One region of the Deinococcus depolymerans genome, then DNA from elsewhere that is predicted to be linked to it. Evidence: riboswitches for the same ligand, from Rfam matches in the RefSeq annotation. Region 1 holds a riboswitch; the other holds the start of a gene.
The links. Region 1 has a riboswitch for thiamine pyrophosphate ahead of ABDZ66_RS00485 (thiamine ABC transporter substrate-binding protein). Riboswitches for the same ligand answer to the same signal wherever they lie in the genome.

Region 1 (8,517 bases):
GGCCCCCGGCGCCGGGGGCCGCGTGAGCGGACGGCACGCACCCGGTCCGCTGGGCCGCGCGCACGTGGAGGCGGCGCCCAGGCCAGCGCTGGCGGCGGCGCGGGCGGCCCGCACGGCGTGGTCGGTTCCGGCGGTGCTGGGCGTGATCGCGGGCATCCTGCTGGCGCTGGGGGTCACGCTGGACTTCAGTGAATCCGGCCTGCTGTCCTTGACGGGCCTGGGTGGGCTGCTGGGGGCGCTGGCGTGCCGTGAACCCCGCCGGGGCCTGCTGCTGGGGCTGGCCGTGGCGGGCGTGGGAGCGGGGTTCCTGTCGGCGCGCACCGTGCTGGCCCGCCCGGACCCCATGACGCCGTGGCTGGGGGCACAGGTGACCCTGAAGGGCGAGTGGGACGGGCAGTTCCTGACGCTGCGTGAGCCGCGCGCGCGGGTGGCGGTCGCGCCGAAACCCACGCAGGGCGCGGGGCAACTGACCGTGTCGGGTCGGCTGGTCGCGCCGGAGGGGCGGCGCACGCCCGGCGGGTTCGATCAGGCGGCGTGGCTGCGCGCCCAGGGTGGGCTGCTGCTGCCCACGCCGGGCGCGGTGCTGGTCGCGGCGCGCGTGCAGGCGCACACGCCGGGGCGGGGGCTGCGCGGCTGGTTCCGGCGCGGCCTGAGCGCCGGACTGGACGACCGGCGCGCGGCGCTGATGCAGGCGATCGAACTGGGCGACCGGGCCGACATCAGCCGCGAGGAGTTCGCCGGGGGGTACGCGGTGCGGGACGCCTTCTCACGTGCGGGACTGGCGCACCTGATGGCGCTGTCCGGGCAGAACGTCGCGCTGATCACGGGCGTGCTGCTGTGGCTGCTGATCCGCGCCGGGGCGCCGCCCGCGTGGCGTTACGGGCTGCCGGCGGCGCTGCTGCTGCCGTACCTGCTGCTGCTGGTGCAGCCGTCCCCGAGCATCACGCGGGCGGTGATCATGGGCGGCGTGGCGCTGGTCGCGCTGGCGGTGGGGCGCGGGCGGCCCGACCCGCTGGGCCTGATCGCGCTGGCGGCGCTGCTGTGCCTGCTGCTGTTCCCGCTGTGGCTGCTGGACCTGGGTTTCGGGCTGTCGTTCCTGGCGGTGCTGGCCCTGACCGGCTCGGCGCGGCTGGCCGGGCGGCTGCCGGCGCGCTGGCCGCACGCGCTGCGGCTGGCGGTCGCGGCGACCGTGCTGGCGGAACTGGGCACCCTGCCGGTCATTGCGGGCACGTTCGGGCAGGTGCCGCTGGTGGGCCTGCCCGCCAACCTCGTGGCGGGCGTGATCATGGCGGCGCTGGTTCCGCTGGGGTTCCTGGCGGGGCTGCTGGGGCCGCTGGCCGCGCCGCTGAACCTGATCAACGGGCCGCTGGCGTCGGCGCTGCTGCTGGTCGCGCAGACGTTCGGGCAGGCGCCGGTCCTGAGCTGGGGCGTGATCGGCCCGGCGGGGTTCGTGGCGTTCGTCACGGCGGCCGGGGCGGGCTGGTTGTGGCTGCTGGGGCGCGTGCCGGGCCGCGCGGTCGTGGGGGCGGTGCTGGCGGGCACGCTGCTGACGGCGCTGCCCGGCTGGGTGCGGCCCGCGCAGGACATCGTGTTCCTGGACGTGGGGCAGGGCGACAGCACGCTGCTAAGGTTGCCGGGCCTGACGGTCCTGATCGATGCGGGCGGCTCGGTCGGCAGTGACTACGACGTGGGCGGGCGCACGGTCGTCCCGGCCCTGCGGGCGCTGGGCGTTCGGAAACTGGACGTGGTGATCGCCACGCACGCCGACACGGACCACATCGAGGGCGTGAGCGGCGTGCTGCGCGCCCTGCCGGTCGGGGAGCTGTGGATCGGGCAACGCAAGACGGACGACCCGGTCCTGACGGCCGTGCTGAACGAGGCGCAGGTGCGCGGCGTGCCGGTACGCGAGGTGCGGCGCGGCGACCGCGTGCAGGCGGGCCGCGCGGCCCTGACGGTCCTGTGGCCTCCCGGCAACGTGTGGAGTACCGAGGACAACGACAACAGCGTGGCTGTCCGCCTGGATGTGGGCGACTGGCACGCCGCGTTCCTGGGTGACCTGCCCGCCCCCGCCGAGGCCGCGCTGAACACCGGCCCGCTGAACCTGCTGAAAGTCGCGCACCACGGCAGCCGCCACAGCACCGGCGAGGCCCTGCTGGCGCAGGCGCGCCCTGCCGACGCCGTGATCAGCGTGGGCCGCAACACCTACGGTCACCCCCACCCGGACGTGCTGGGCAGACTGGCCGCCGCGCACACCCGCGCGTGGCGCACCGACCGCAACGGCACGATCACCTGGCCGCTGCCGTGAGGGGCCGCTGCCATAAGGGGTGTGGGCGGCGGGAATCTCCTCCCCGCAGCCCACACCCCCACCAATTCCTTCAGTCGGTGGCGCTGGCTTTCAGGTCCTCGGCCCTGGGCGCCAGTCCGGCGCGGCTGGTGAGGGGGCGTTCCGGGAGGATCAGGGTGGAGAGGAAGGCGAGGCCGACCAGCACGGCGGAGACCAGGAACACCTGATCGATCGCTCCGGCCATCACGCCGCGCAGGGCGTCCAGGATGGGCTGGAGCAGGTTGCCGTCTCCGAGCTTGCCCAGGCCCGCGCCGAGCTGCGCGGTGGCCTGCGGGCTGGTCAGCAGGTTCGGGTTGGCGATGGCGTCCTGCACGGGGGCGGGCAGGTCGCGGGCCTGGGCCGGGAGGCTGGCGGCGAGGTGGCTGTTCAGGTGGGTGTTCACAAGGGCGCCGAACAGGCTGACCGCCAGCGTGCCGCCGATCTGGCGGAAGAACTGGTTGCCGCCGGTGGCGCTGCCCAGCTGTTCACGGGGCGCGGCGTTCTGCACGGCCAGGGTCAGCTGGCTGTTCACGGGGCCGAGGCCCAGACCGAGCAGGACCATGATGCCGACGGCCAGCAGCAGCGGGGTGTCGGTGCCGAGGGTGGTGGCGAGCAGCAGCGCGGCGGTGGCGACCAGGCCGCCGGTCAGGATCAGGTTCTTGTAACGGCCGGTGCGGCTGACGATCTGCCCGCTCAGGGTGCTGGTGAGGATCATGCCGAACATCAGTGGTGCCAGGGCCAGGCCGCTGCCGCTGGCGCTGGAGCCGCGCACGCCCTGCATGTACAGCGGGAGGTACAGGATCGCGGCGTACATGCCCGCACTCGTCAGGAAGCCCGCGAAGGACGCGACGGCGATGCCCCGGTCCTTCAGGAGGCGCAGGTTCAGGATGGGGCGTTCCTGGCGGGCGCTGTGCAGCGCGTACCCGGTGAACAGCGCGGCGGTGCCGAGCAGCAGGCCCAGGATGGCCGGGCTGGTCCAGGCGTACGTGCCGCCGCCCCACGAGAGGGCCAGGGTGAGGGTGGTGACGGACGCACCCAGCAGCAGGGCGCCGAGGGCGTCGAAGTGGCCGCGCGTGCCGGGGGCGGGCAGGCGGAAGAACCGCCAGATGAAGTACGCGGCGAGCAGCGCGAACGGCAGGTTCACGAAGAACACGCTGCGCCAGCCCAGGTGGTCGGTCAGGAAGCCCCCGACGAGCGGCCCCACGACGGAACTGACGCCCCACACGGCGCCGGTGTAGCCCTGGTAGCGGCCGCGTTCGATGGGCGTGAACAGGTCGGCGATGGCGGTGAAGCTCATGGCCATCAGGGTGCCGCCGCCGATGCCCTGCACGGCGCGCAGGAGGATCAGCTGTTCCATGTTCTGCACGAAGCCCAGCCCCACGCTGCCCAGCGTGAATACGGCGATGCCGAGCAGGATCAGGGGGCGGCGGCCGTAGCGGTCGCTGACGGTGCCCACGATGGGAATGGTGATGGTGGTGGCCAGCGAGTACGCCGTGAAGGCCCAGGCGTACAGGTGGAAGCCGCCCAGGTCGCTGATGACGCGCGGCATGGCGCTGCCGACGACGGTCAGGTTCAGGCTGGAGAGGAACAGCACGGTCAGGATGCCCACGAAGGCCAGGATCTTCTCGCGTTCGTTCAGGCCGCTGTGCGTGGCGGGGGTGGGTGGGGTCATGCGCGTTCTCCGGTGGGGTCGTTCAGTGCGTCGTCCAGGGCGTTCAGTGCGGCCAGGGCAGCCTGCACGCGCTCGGGCGGCAGGTGCCCGAAGTGGGCCTGCACGATGTCCTGCCCGGTGGCGCGGGTGCGGGCGCGGGTGGCCTCGCCCTGCGGGGTGAGCTGCAGGCGCTGCAGGCGCAGGTCGGCGGGGTCCGTGACGCGCTGCACGAGGCCCGCGCCGACCAGTTTGGTCACGATGCGGGTCACGGTGGGGGCGGGCAGGTTCTGGCGGGCGGCGACCGCGCCGGGCGTGCCTGCGCCGTCCATGATGCTGGCGAGGACCAGCAGTTCCTTGGTGTTCAGGCCCAGCGCGCGTTCCAGTGGCTCGTCGAGGGCGTGTTTGAAGCGCCGTGAGAAGCGCAGGGTGGTGCGCACCAGCAGGTACAGGGCGTCGTCGGGGGCGCTCGGGCCGGTGCCGGGGGCGGGATGGGGGGAAGTCGCAGCACTCATTTCATCTGGAAGTATTCCAGATGGAAAGACATGCAACCGCGCCTTTCGTCACAGAGGCGCACCCGTCCAACCCGACCGGACACCCGTCAGTGTGCTGTCGGGGCCAGCCGCAACGCCTGCACCTGCGCCATGCCGTCCACCTGCTCGGCCAGCCGCACCCCATCCCGCAGATGCAACGCCAGCGCCGCACCCAGCCACGGCAACGCGTCCGGCGGCAGATCGCCAGGCGCGAACCACCCCACCTCCGAGGTCTTCTCCAGCGGGCGCGGCGTTCCCACCCACACGCGCGCCTCGAAGAACACGTCCAGCCCCTGCGTGCCGTCCAGGTCATAGCGCGCCACGCCCAGGCAGGCCAGCGCCGCCGGGTCCAGACTCACGCCCACCTCCTCGGCCGCCTCACGCACCGCCGCGCCCGCCAGCGTCTCCCCCGCCTCCACATGCCCGCCCGGCAGCCCCCACAGACCGTCCGCGTACGACGTCCCGCTGCGCCGCCCCAGCAGCACCCGCCCCCGGTCATCCAGCAGCACCGCCCACGCCACCAGATGAAAGGTCATACGGACTCCGATTGAACGGGTTTTGCAACCCGTTCAATCCGAGCGGACGCGAGTAGGAGCCCAGCGGATGCCGGACGCGGAGTTGGCAACCCGGTGTCTTCCCGGGTTGTCAACGAAACAGACCGCATCCGCATCACACCAGGACCCGCGCCTGCCGCACGTCGGCCAGCTGCTCGGTCACGCACACACCCCGCCGCAGGTGCGCGTCCAGCAGCGGCGCGATCCACGGCAGGGCGTCGTCCGGCAGCGCGTCGGGGGCAAACCACGCGACCCCGGACGTCTTGTGCAGCGCCCGCGGCACACCCGCCCACCCTGGCGCGCGGAACAGGAAGTCCGTGCCCTGCGCGCCGTCCACCTCGTACCGCCGCACACCCAGCACCCGCAGGCCGGTCGGGTCCAGGCTCAGGCCCACCTCCTCGCGCACCTCACGCGCCGCCGCCTCCGGCAGACCCTCGCCCGGCTCCACCTGCCCGCCCGGCAGGCCCCACAGCCCGTGCCCGTACGCCGATCCGTCCCGGCGGCCCAGCAGCACCCGGCCCCGCTCATCCTGCACGACCACCCACACCAGCAGATTCCGCATGGCCCAGCGTGGCACGCGCCGCGCCCCGCAACCGCAACAGGTGACGCAGGACACCCCCCACGCGGCGGCCTGCGCTATCCTGCCGGATGCGTCACCGGGGGTGCCTGCCGACAGCGGCGGGCTGAGACTTGACCCCAAAGAACCTGATCCGGGTCATACCGGCGGAGGGAGCGTGACCGGCAGCCCACACCCCACGTGTGGCGGCCCACCGCTTCCCCTCGTGACGCGAGGGGACTTTCCATATGCGTAACACACTGACCGTACTTGCCGCCCTTGCCCTTGCCAGCGCCGCCAGCGCCCAGGGCAACCCCACCCAGGCCACCCTGACCGTCATCACGCACGACTCCTTCGACGTGGACAGGAAACTGATCGCCGCGTTCGAGACGCAGAACCGGGCAAAGGTGCGCTTCATCAAGGGCGGCGACGCCGGGGAACTCCTGAACCGCCTGATCCTCACCCGCCGCGCCCCCGTTGCCGACGTGGTGTACGGCCTCGACAACAGCCTGCTGCCCCGCGCCCGGCAGGCCGGCATCCTCCAGCCGTACAAGAGCCCCGCGCTCTCCCGCGTGCCCGCCGCGTACCGCCTGGGCGAGGACGGCCTGCTGAACACCGTCGACTACGGCTTCGTCGCCCTGAACTACGACCGCACGTGGTTCGAGAAGAACAAGGTCGCCCTGCCCAGAAGCCTCGACGACCTGAAAACCCCCGCCTACGCCAAACTCACGGTCGTGCAGAGCCCCGCCACGAGCAGCCCCGGCCTCGCCTTCCTGCTCGCCACCGTCAACCACTACGGCGAGGCGGGTGCCTGGAACTGGTGGCGCGCCGCCCGGCAGGGTGGCATGAAAGTCACGCGCGGCTGGAGCGACGCGTACTACAAGGACTTCACCCGCAACGGCGGCAAGTACCCCATCGTCCTGTCCTACGCCAGCAGCCCCGCCGCCGAGGTCTTCTACGCCGACGGCTTCAACCCCGCCAACCTCCCCGCGCAGGCCCCCACCGCCAACCTGTTCCTGCCCGGCAGCACCTACACCCAGCTGGAGGGCGTCGGCATCCTGAAAGGCAGCAAACAGACCGCCCTCGCCCGGAAATTCGTGGACTTCATGCTCGGCGCACCCGTCCAGACCGACATCCCCACCCGCATGTGGATCTACCCCGCCATCAAAGGCACCCCCCTGAACCCCGTGTTCACCTTCGCGCAGGAACCCACCCCCACCCCCATCAAGGCAGAGGTCGCCAGCAACCCCCAGCGCCTCGTGGACGCCTGGGTGACGCAGGTGCTCCGGGCGCGGTGAGGGTTGTGGGCAGTCGGGAGTGGGAAGTGGGAACGGCAACACAGCTGCTTCGCAGGACCCCTCATACGGATTCCGTTTGTTTCGTTGACAGATCGGAACACCACCGATCTGTCAACTCCACGTCCGGAACCCGCCCAGCTCCTTCTCTGCGCAGCAGCTCTCCGAGTCGCATCCGCTCGGATTGAACGGCTTTGTAAGCCATTCAATCGGAGTCCGTATCAGTCAGCTGCGCTGACAGCTCCCCTCAGAGGGGAGCCTGCACACCTGCTTCAGCCTGAGCTGAGAAAGTAGAACCTGCCGACATGCACCAAGACACCCCGCCGCACAACCGAAGCCGCAACCGAGCCCGTCGTGCGCGAAGCGCGCGGGGCGCACGGCGCGCAGGCGGAGGTAGGCAGCCCCATCCGTGGCCGGACCCGCCCCACACCCACCGATCACCTCAGCGAAATACCTGCCCAGTGCAACGCTGCTCCCCCTGCCCCTCTGGGGCAGGGGGCTGGGGGGTGGGGCAGCCCGCCGCAGGCGCCCCCCTATGACGTCCACGAAACTCCAGGGTTGGCTCCTCGCCCTGCCCGGCCTGATCTTCGTGGCACTCTGCCTCGTCCTGCCGCTGGCCAGAACGCTGCGGGAGGGTGGCGTGACCCTGGACGTGTGGCGTGACCCGTACTTCCAGGGTCGCCTCGCGTGGACGCTGACGCAGGCGGGCGTGACGGCGGGCGTGGCGGCGCTGATCGGGGTGCCGCTCGCGTTCCTGCTGTCGCGCTTCGAGGTGCGCGGGAAGGCGCTGTTCCTGCGACTGCTGCTGCTGCCGTTCGTGACGCCGACGCTGGTGGCGGTGCTGGGCCTGAGTGCGCTGCTGGGCCCGCAGGGCTGGGTGACGCGCCTGAGCGGGGTGGACCTGAGTGACACGCCGGCGCTGCTGGTGCTGGGAAACCTGTTCTTCAACGTGCCGGTGCTGGTGCGGCTGAGTTACGCGGGGTTCGCGCGGGTGCCGGGGAACGTGCTGGGGGCGGCGCGGTCGCTGGGGGCGCCCTGGTGGCGGGCGGCGCTGGGCGTGGCGTTGCCGCTGGCGTTGCCGGGGGTGCTGGCGGGGGTGGTGCTGGTGTTCCTGTACTCGGCGTTGAGTTTCGGCCTTCCGCTGGCGCTGGGTGGCGAGCGGTTCGCGACGCTGGAGGTGGAGATCTACACGCTGACGGCCCTGCAGCTGCGCCTGTCGGAGGCGAGTGCATTGATCGTGGGCCAGCTGGGGTTCACGCTGCTGGCGACCTGGGCGTACGTGGCGCTGTCGCGCGGTGGGGTGGGTGTGCCGCTGGGGGGCCTGCCGCGTGCGCGGGGCGGGGCGCGGGCGGCGCTGCTGGGGCTGGGTGGGGTGGTGGCGCTCGTGTGCTTCGCGCCGCTGATCGCAGTGATGCTGCGGGGCGTGCTGGGCGCGTCGGGGTTCACGCTGGCGTACTGGCAGGGCGTCCTGGCGGACGAAGCGACGCCGCTGCTGGTGTGGAACACGCTGCGGTTCGGACTGATGGCCCTGGCGGGCGCCACCCTGCTGGGCGGTCTGTACGCGCTGGGTGCGTGGCGTGCCGGGTCGCGGGCACTGGACCTGGTGTC
Region 2 (8,517 bases), on a different contig from region 1:
GACTTCCTGCTCGAAACCATCCGCGGCCGCCGGCCCTTCCGCCTGGAGGACCTGACCCTGCTGCAGGGCCTCGCGCGGGACGCCGCGGTGCTCGAACAGCTGCGGGAACTGGGACCGCCGGAACGCCTGCGGCCCACCGTCCGCGCGCCGCGCGTGGAACGCGTGATCGAACCGGGCAGCGGCCTGGAACTGCTCGACGTCCGGGACGACCCTCACGTGCAGGGCGCCCGCGCGTGGCTGTGGGGCCTGAAGGCCGTGTTCAGTCCCGCGCAGTGGCGGCGCGTGGAGGCCGGCATCAACACCGGCGCGCTGCGGGCCGATGATTACGCCGCGCTGCGCCAGACGCTGCTGGCCCTGCCCGGGGAGGGCGAGCCGGGCACGCCCCGCACGGCGCGGCAGTTCCTGACGTACGTGGCGCTGCTGCTGGGCCGCGAGAAACGCGTGGAACGCGCCCGCGAACTGCTGCACGTGCGGCGGCAGGCGACCAGCCTGATCGTGCTCGACGGGCTGTGGCAACGCTACCGGGACGGGAAACCCATCCAGGAATCGGAACTGGTGGGCCGCGCCCTGAACGGCACCCGCCGTGACGCGCCCGCCCCGGCCGCGGCGGTCACCCCGCCCGGCAGGGCCACCAGGGGCAAGGCCGCAGCCGGGGCGCAGGGTTCCGGCAAGCAGGCCCCCGGCCGGCAGGGTTCCGGCAAGCAGACCGGCGCCACCGGGCAGACCGCCGCGAAACACCCGGCCGGGAAGGTGGCCTCGCCGCAACCGCCCGCCGCGCCGGACCCGGCGGCGACCGACCCGCTCGCCGCCGACCGCGCCGCCCTGCAGGAAGGCTGGGGGCGCGGCCTGTCCAGCCTGGTGCCGCCCGCGCATCGCCGCGCCGTGAGCCGCGCCGTTCACCAGCCGCCGGGCCGTCTCGACCGCGAGCAACTGCGGGTCGCCCGGCACGCCCTGGACGTGTACCGCCGCGTCGCGCGGGCCGGCACGCCGCCGAAGAAGGTGTTCACCACGCCGCCCGGCCCGCGCACACCCGACGCGTACGCGGCGGCCCTGGCGCGGCTGTTCACGGACCTCGGCGTGCCGCACCTGCGCGCCCCGCTGGCCGAGCGCGGCGCCGGCTGGTTACAGGCGACCTTCCCCACGCCGTACCGGCACTACGAGCGAACCGGGGAGCTGCACCGCGACCTGAACGCCATCCTGAACGCCCTGAGCTGACCGCGGCGCCCGGCCGGGTCGCGCTCGCCGCAAGCGCCGCCCCTGCCGGGAGCGGCGGTCAGCGCCCCGGACGCTTACGGTCCGGACGAAACCTTCCGTCCGGGTCCGTGGGTCGGGTGGGGCGGGGGGAGGGTCGTCAGGACGGCCGTGGTGCCCAGCACCGCCAGCAGCAGCAGGGCCTCGCGGGCCAGCATCCGCCGCGGCCGGGACCGCGCCGCGAAGGCCCGGCGGACCAGCCCGGCCGCGCCGACCGCCAGGACCACCAGCGTCAACTTGACGAGCAGGGTCTGCCCGTACAGGTCACCGGTCCACTGCGCGGGCGTCTGCAGGTGCCCGCCCGCCATCAGCAGGCCGGTGACGGTCAGGACGGTCAGGCTGCCCAGCGCGGCCGGCGTGAAGCGCCGCGCGAGCGCCGGCCCGAGTGGCCGGACCGTCAGCAGCGCGAACACGCCGCCCACCCAGACCGACATCGCGCCCAGGTGCGCCGCGTGCAGGGCCCGTACCCACGCGCCGTGACCGGCACCGTGGCCCACACCGGCCGCTCCCCACGCGAGCAGCAGGGCCGCGCCCAGCGCCGGCCAGGACCAGCCGCCCAGCCCGGCGGCCACGAGCAGCAGCGCGCCGGTCAGGCCGGTCAGCATGGCGCGGCCACCGGCCGTGCCGGTCAGGTAATCCAGCAGGTCCGGCGGCGCGTGAAATCCCAGGACGTCCAGCGTCACGGCCACCTGGCCGCCCCACCCGAGCAGCAGCAGGCCCAGGCCGGCGCCCAGGACCCGCAGGCGCGGATGGCCGGGCGTGAGCCAGTGGCGGGTCAGGGCGCCGCCCAGCAGCGCCGCGGCGCCCGCCAGACTCAGGGCGGCCAGCACGGTGTTCACGGGGCGTACCCCGGGCGGTCCGCGGGCATCACCGGACGCGGAAGGTGCTGTGGCCGGTGACCGGGTGACCGTCCTCCGAGAGGATCTTCCAGGCGACCACGAACGGTCCGGCCTTCAGGGACGCCTTCAGGGGCAGGGTGAGCCGCACGGCCGCGCCGGTCACCACGCCGGGCCGGCTCGCGAGCCGCGCCGAGTCCGCCGGTTCGGCCAGGGCGCGCCGCGCCGCCTCGGGGACGCTCACGCCCGCGGGGACGGCCATCACGCGGAACGTCGAGAAGCGCAACTCGACCGGTTCGCTGAAGGTCAGGGTCACGGCCGCCGGGGCGCGCACGGTGGCGGCCGGGGCCGGGGTCACGCCCGACACGGCGGTGTGGGCCGCCGCGACGGACAGGGTCAGGGTGGTGAGCAGGGTCAGGGTCTTGTTCATGGGGTCCCTCCGGGCGGGGTGGGGAAGGGGCGCGGTCACCTGACGGTGGTCCTGCTGGCCGGTCCCTCGGCGGGGTTGCTGTCGTCCCAGGCGACGACGCTGCCGTCGCTGTACGTCTGGTGGATCTTCCAGACGAGTTCCGCGGCCTGCGGGGGGTTCTTCGCCTGGAAGTAGAAGCGTGCGTATTCCATCGGGGCCACGCGGCCCGTCCAGATCACCTCGCGGATCAGGCCGGCGTCGTTCTTCACGACCGTGCGGGTGAAGCCGGGGGTCACCTGAAAGCGGCTGAGGGTGACGCCCGCCGGCACGATCAGCCGGATGCGGGTGGTGCTGAGGTCCTTCTCGGTGGGGACGTTCAGGCGGTACGTCTCGCTTTTCCCGGCGACGGACTCGCTCAGGCCGGCCTCGGTGCGGACGGTGGCGTGCGCGCCGGCGACGGAGAACAGCAGGGCGGAAGCGACGGGCAACGCGGTATTCAGTTTGAACATGGGACCTCCAGGGGTCGGGGTCAGGGGGCCCGCGGGCCCCGGGTGCGTGGAGACGGGACGCAGGGGTTCCACGGGGTGGCTGCGCCTGCCGGAGCGGCCGGCAGGGGAGACCCCCTCTCGGGTCTGGCGGGCTCGGGTCTGGCGGGGGCAACCCGGCGCGCTTCACCGGGGCGCGGGAGGCACGCGTCAGGGCGGCCCTCAGCGCCGGTGGATCCTGCGGTCAGGCCCGGGGATGGGGCGGCGCACGCGGGTCGGCGTGACGCACGGCGGCCGTGGCCGGTCCAGTCGGGCGGACGGCCGCGGCCGCCATGCGGGCGGTCAGGGGAAGGGGCAGGGCCGCCGGCGCCGGATTCAGCGCGAAACCGGCCGTGAGGCACAGGGGGCAGTGGGGAGCGGCGTGCTTCCCGGGGTGTGGCGGGGCGTTCGGCGCGGCGTCGCTCAGGCCGGGGGCGTGGGTTGCGGGCGCCGCGTGGCCGGGCCGGTCGTGCGGGGTCCGGTGCGCGCCGTGTCCGGGGGGGTGGCCGACCGCCGGCGTGGTCACCGTCACGGGCCGGGGCGCGTGAACCCGGGTCGCGCCGGGCCGGTCGAGGCCCAGGCCGCCCACGCCGGGGCTGCGGGTCAGGTGCATCAGGGACGCGATCACCGTCAGCAGCGCCAGCACCCACCTTCCCACCGGGGGAACGGTGGGGGGGTGGGGGGCGCGCCGGAACCGCATGGCGGGAACCATACCTCAGCCTTCCGGTGTGAATGTCCTGCCGGTCACGAACACCTGCGGCACGTCCACGCGGGGCTGGGCGGGTCCCTTGACGTCCGGGAGCGGCGGTGTACACTCGGGGCAGTCACCAGGGGTGCCGGGCCCGCGCGTTGCGGGCGGCTGAGAGAACGTCGTGTTCAACCCTAGGAACCTGATCTGGTTTGTACCAGCGGAGGGAGCGTGACGGGTGCCGAAACAGTTGTCGTGTTTCGCCCCCCTCCGGCGTGTGAGGGGGGCGTTTTTTTTATTGCCAAGCCACTGACCTGACCCACCCTGCCGGGCTGCCCCGCTGACGGCAGCCCCCCACAACCGGACGCCCGCACGGGTGCCCGGCGGCCCTGTCCTGTTCCCAGTTGCCCGGAGTGTGCATGACCACCCTGACCCCACCCCCGACCGACCCTGCGACCGAAGCCCTGACGATTCTCGACCCGGAGCTGACCGCGCCGTTCCCGAACAGCGAGAAGGTGTACCTGACCGGCACGCTGCACGCCGGCGTGCGGGTGCCCGCGCGGCGCATCCGGCAGTCGCCGACCCTGGAACGCGTGGGCGACCTGACCCGCACCGTGCCGAACCCGGCCCTGCTCGTGCCGGACACGAGCGGGCCGTACACGGACGCCCGCCTGAGCGTGGACCTGCGCGCCGGGCTGGGGCACGCGCGCCCCTGGCTGGCCGGGGACGCCCGGCTGGAACTGGCGCGGGAGCGGCACCACCCGGCGCTGGACCTCAGCGGGCCGCTGCCGTTCCCGCGCGTGCCCCGCCCCCGCCGCGCCCGCCCCGGCGCGGGCATCACGCAGCTGCAGGCGGCGCGGCGCGGCGAGATCACCCCGGAGATGGAATTCGTCGCCCTGCGCGAGGCGCTGCGGCAGGACCCGGACTTCGACCTGACCCACCAGCACCCCGGGCAGGGGTTCGGGGCCGCCATCCCGCGCGAGATCACGCCGGAGTTCGTCCGGTCGGAGGTCGCGCGGGGCCGCGCGGTGATCCCCGCGAACATCAACCACCCGGAACTCGAACCCACCGTGATCGGGCGGAACTTCCGGGTGAAGATCAACGCGAACCTCGGCACCAGCATCGTCACCAGTTCCATCGAGGAGGAGGTCGGGAAGATGATCTGGGCGACCCGCTGGGGCGCGGACACGGTCATGGACCTCTCCACGGGTCGGCACATCCACCCCACCCGCGAGTGGATCGTCCGGAACAGCGCCGTGCCGGTCGGCACCGTGCCGATCTATCAGGCGCTGGAGAAGGTGGGCGGCGTGGCCGAGGACCTGACCTGGGACGTGTACCGCGACACGCTGATCGAGCAGGCCGAGCAGGGCGTGGACTACATGACCGTCCACGCCGGCGTGCGGCTGGCGCACCTGCCGCTCACCGCGCGGCGGCGTACCGGGATCGTGTCGCGCGGCGGGAGCATCCTCGCGAAGTGGTGCCTCGCGCATCACCGCGAGAACTTCCTGCACACGCACTTCGCGGACATCTGCGAGATCCTCGCCGCGTACGACATCACCTTCAGCCTCGGGGACGGCCTGCGCCCCGGCAGCGTCGAGGACGCCAACGACGCCGCGCAGTTCGCGGAACTCGACACGCTGGGCGAACTCACCCGCGTCGCGTGGGACCACGGCGTGCAGACCATGATCGAGGGCCCCGGCCACGTCCCCATGCAGCTCATCCGCGAGAACATGACCAGGCAGCTCGACGTGTGCCAGGAGGCGCCGTTCTACACGCTGGGGCCACTCACGACCGACATCGCGCCCGGGTACGACCACATCACGTCCGCGATCGGCGCGGCGCAGATCGCGTGGTACGGCACCGCCATGCTCTGCTACGTCACCCCGAAGGAGCACCTGGGCCTCCCGGACCGGCAGGACGTGCGCGACGGCGTGATCGCGTACCGCATCGCCGCGCACGCCGCCGACCTCGCCAAGGGCCACCCCGGCGCGCAGGCCCGCGACAACGCCCTGAGTAAGGCCCGGTTCGAGTTCCGCTGGGAGGACCAGTTCAACCTGTCCCTGGACCCCCTGAAGGCCCGCGCGCTGCACGACGAGACCCTGCCCGCCGACGCGGCGAAGACCGCGCACTTCTGCTCCATGTGCGGCCCGCACTTCTGCTCCATGAAACTCAGCCACGACCTGCGCGCCCCCGACGTCCTGGCCGGACTGGAGGAGAAGGCCCGCGAATTCCGCGCGCTGGGCGGCGAGGTGTACGTGCCCCGCCAGGCACAGATGGGCGAGGGGGAGGCGTGAACCTCGGCCACCTGTACCTCGTCGCCACGCCCCGCGCCGGGCAGTCGCAGGGCGAGTTCCTGGCACGCATCGAGGCCGCGCTGGACGGCGGCGTGGACACGCTGCAACTGCGCTGCAAGGACTGGGAGGCCACCCCCTACATCGCGCTGGGCGAGCGGGTGGCGGCGCTGGCCCGCCCGCGCGGCGTGCCCTTTTTCATCAACGACCGCGTGGACGTCGCCGCTGCGTGCGGCGCGGACGGCGTGCACCTGGGGCAGGGGGACCTGCCGCCCGCCTGGGCACGCACCCTCGCACCGGGGCTGCTCCTGGGCCGCAGCACGCACGCGCCCGCGCAGGCGCACGCCGCGCTGGCCGACGCCCCTGCCTACATCGCCGCCGGGCCGGTGCACGCCACGCCCACCAAACCGGGCCGCGCGCCCGCCGGACTGGCCTATGTGCGCGCCGTGGCCGCCCTGAACCCGCCGCTGCCCTGGTACGCCATCGGCGGGATCGACGCCAGCACCATCCCCGGGGTGCTGGCCGCCGGGGCGACCCGCGTGGCGGTCGTGCGCGCCGTCCTCGACGCGCCCGACCCCGCGCAGGCCGCATCTGACCTGCTGGCGGCGTTGCGGGGGGTGCCCGCGTGACCCGCCCCGCCACCCTGCCCGCCACCCTGACCGTGAACGGCGAGGCGCGGCCCCTCACGCCCGGCCTGACCCTGCACGCCCTGCTGCGCGACCTGAACGTGAACCCGGCGCGCGTGGCGGTCGCCGTGAACGACGACTTCTACCCCGGCGCGCGCGCGCCGCAGCGCACCCTGGAGGCCGGAGATGTCATCGAGATCGTCCGCATCATCGGGGGGGGCTGACATGGCCTCTGACGCATTCACCCTCGGCGGCAAGGTGTTCACGTCGCGCCTGATGACCGGCACAGGCAAGTTCACGGATTTCGGCGTGATGCGCGAGGCGCTCGCCGCGAGCGGGTCGCAGATCGTGACCGTCGCCATCCGCCGCGTCGAATTGAAGGCCCCGGGGCACGACGGGCTGCTGGACGCCCTGGACTGGGACGCCGTGCAACTCCTGCCGAACACCGCCGGGTGCCGCACGGCCGACGAGGCGCTGCGCGTGGCGCGGCTGGCGCGCGTGGCGACCGGCGTGAACTGGATCAAGCTGGAGGTCATCCCGGACGCCCGCTACCTGCTGCCCGACCCCGTGGGCACGCTCCGCGCGGCCGAGGCGCTGGCCGCCGACGGGTTCACGGTGCTGCCGTACGTGCAGGCGGACGCGGTGCTCGCCCGCGCGCTGGAGGACGCCGGGTGCGCCGCCGTGATGCCCCTGGCGAGCCCCATCGGCTCCGGGCGGGGCCTGCGCAGTCCCGAGCTGCTGCGCACCGTGCTGGACGGCGCGCGCGTGCCCATCATTGTGGACGCGGGCCTGGGCGTTCCGAGCGACGCGGCGCAGGCGCTGGAACTCGGCGCGGACGCCGTGCTGGTGAACACCGCGATCGCCGAGGCGCGCGACCCGGTCGGCATGGCCCACGCGTTCGCGCTGGGCGTGCAGGCGGGCCGCGCGGCGTTCCTGGCCGGACGGATGCCCGAACGCACGCACGCCAGCCCCAGCAGCCCGCTGGGCGGGGTGGTGCGTCTGCCCGACCCGGAAGTGCCCGTGTGACACGGGAAGCCGTGTCTCTGCTCCTTCCCCGGCGGGGAGGAGGCCGGGATGGGGTGAGCCCGTGATCCGCGTGCGGGAGGTGATCGTGGTGGGCGGCGGCCTGATCGGGGCGCTGGTGGCGTTCACGCTGCGGGGGGCGGGTGCGGACGTCCTCGTGCTGGACGCGGACCGGCCGGGCGCGGCGTGGCGGGCGGCGGCGGGCCTGCTGACCCCGGACGGCGAGCGGCTGCGCGGCACGCCCCTGCACGCGGACGCACTGGAGGGACTGCGGCGCTGGCCCGCGCTGGCGGCGCGGCTGGAACGCTCGGGCCTGCCCGTTCACCTGCGGCCCGGCGTCACGCGACTTCAGGCGGGCGGTGGGGTGGTCTGCACACCCGGCGAGGGGAGCCTGCACCCGCCGTCGGTGGTCCGCGCGGCCCGGCAGGGGCTGGAGGTCGTGGCCGCGCAGGTCCAGGCCATCGGGCCGTCGGGCGGCGGGGTGCGGGTGCGGACGGACGCGGGCGACTGGTACGCCGGGCAGGTGGTCCTCGCGGCGGGCGCGTGGAGCGGGGCGTTCGGCGTGCCGGTGGGGGCGCGGCAGGGGCAGGCGCTGCTGCTGCGCGGCGCGCCCGGGGTGGGCGCGTGGTATGGCCCACCCGCACAGGGGTTCTCCCGTTACGCGCTGTCCCGCCCGGACGGGCTGTACGTCGGCGCGACGAGCCGCGACACCTGGGCCGTGACGCCCGACCTCCACGCGGCCCGCTGGCTGCGCGGCGCCGCCCGGACGCTCGTGCCCGGGGTGGACGGGGCGGAGGTCGCCGCGCACCTCGTGGGCCTGCGCCCGGTCACGCCGGACGGGATGCCGCGGGTCGGGCCGCACCCCACGG

Region 2: it holds a riboswitch for thiamine pyrophosphate, as region 1 does, so the genes downstream of both, thiC (phosphomethylpyrimidine synthase ThiC) here and ABDZ66_RS00485 (thiamine ABC transporter substrate-binding protein) in region 1, are expected to answer to the same signal.

Annotation. Positions count from the first base shown of each region.
Region 1 covers NZ_BAAADB010000003.1:12,310-20,826, reverse strand. Annotated here, with positions in the region: gene ABDZ66_RS00510 (DNA internalization-related competence protein ComEC/Rec2) at 23-2,305, shown strand; gene ABDZ66_RS00505 (MDR family MFS transporter) at 2,376-3,995, opposite strand; gene ABDZ66_RS00500 (MarR family winged helix-turn-helix transcriptional regulator) at 3,992-4,486, opposite strand; gene ABDZ66_RS00495 (NUDIX domain-containing protein) at 4,573-5,040, opposite strand; gene ABDZ66_RS00490 (NUDIX domain-containing protein) at 5,174-5,620, opposite strand; TPP riboswitch at 5,707-5,808, shown strand; gene ABDZ66_RS00485 (thiamine ABC transporter substrate-binding protein) at 5,863-6,912, shown strand; gene ABDZ66_RS00480 (ABC transporter permease) at 7,445-8,517, shown strand, end outside.
Region 2 covers NZ_BAAADB010000021.1:41,299-49,815, forward strand. Annotated here, with positions in the region: gene ABDZ66_RS11300 (hypothetical protein) at 1-1,215, shown strand, start outside; gene ABDZ66_RS11305 (CopD family protein) at 1,290-2,090, opposite strand; gene ABDZ66_RS11310 (copper resistance CopC family protein) at 2,119-2,517, opposite strand; gene ABDZ66_RS11315 (DUF1775 domain-containing protein) at 2,553-3,005, opposite strand; gene ABDZ66_RS11320 (hypothetical protein) at 3,226-3,720, opposite strand; TPP riboswitch at 3,840-3,955, shown strand; gene thiC (phosphomethylpyrimidine synthase ThiC) at 4,128-6,002, shown strand; gene thiE (thiamine phosphate synthase) at 5,999-6,628, shown strand; gene thiS (sulfur carrier protein ThiS) at 6,625-6,849, shown strand; gene ABDZ66_RS11340 (thiazole synthase) at 6,851-7,651, shown strand; gene ABDZ66_RS11345 (NAD(P)/FAD-dependent oxidoreductase) at 7,713-8,517, shown strand, end outside.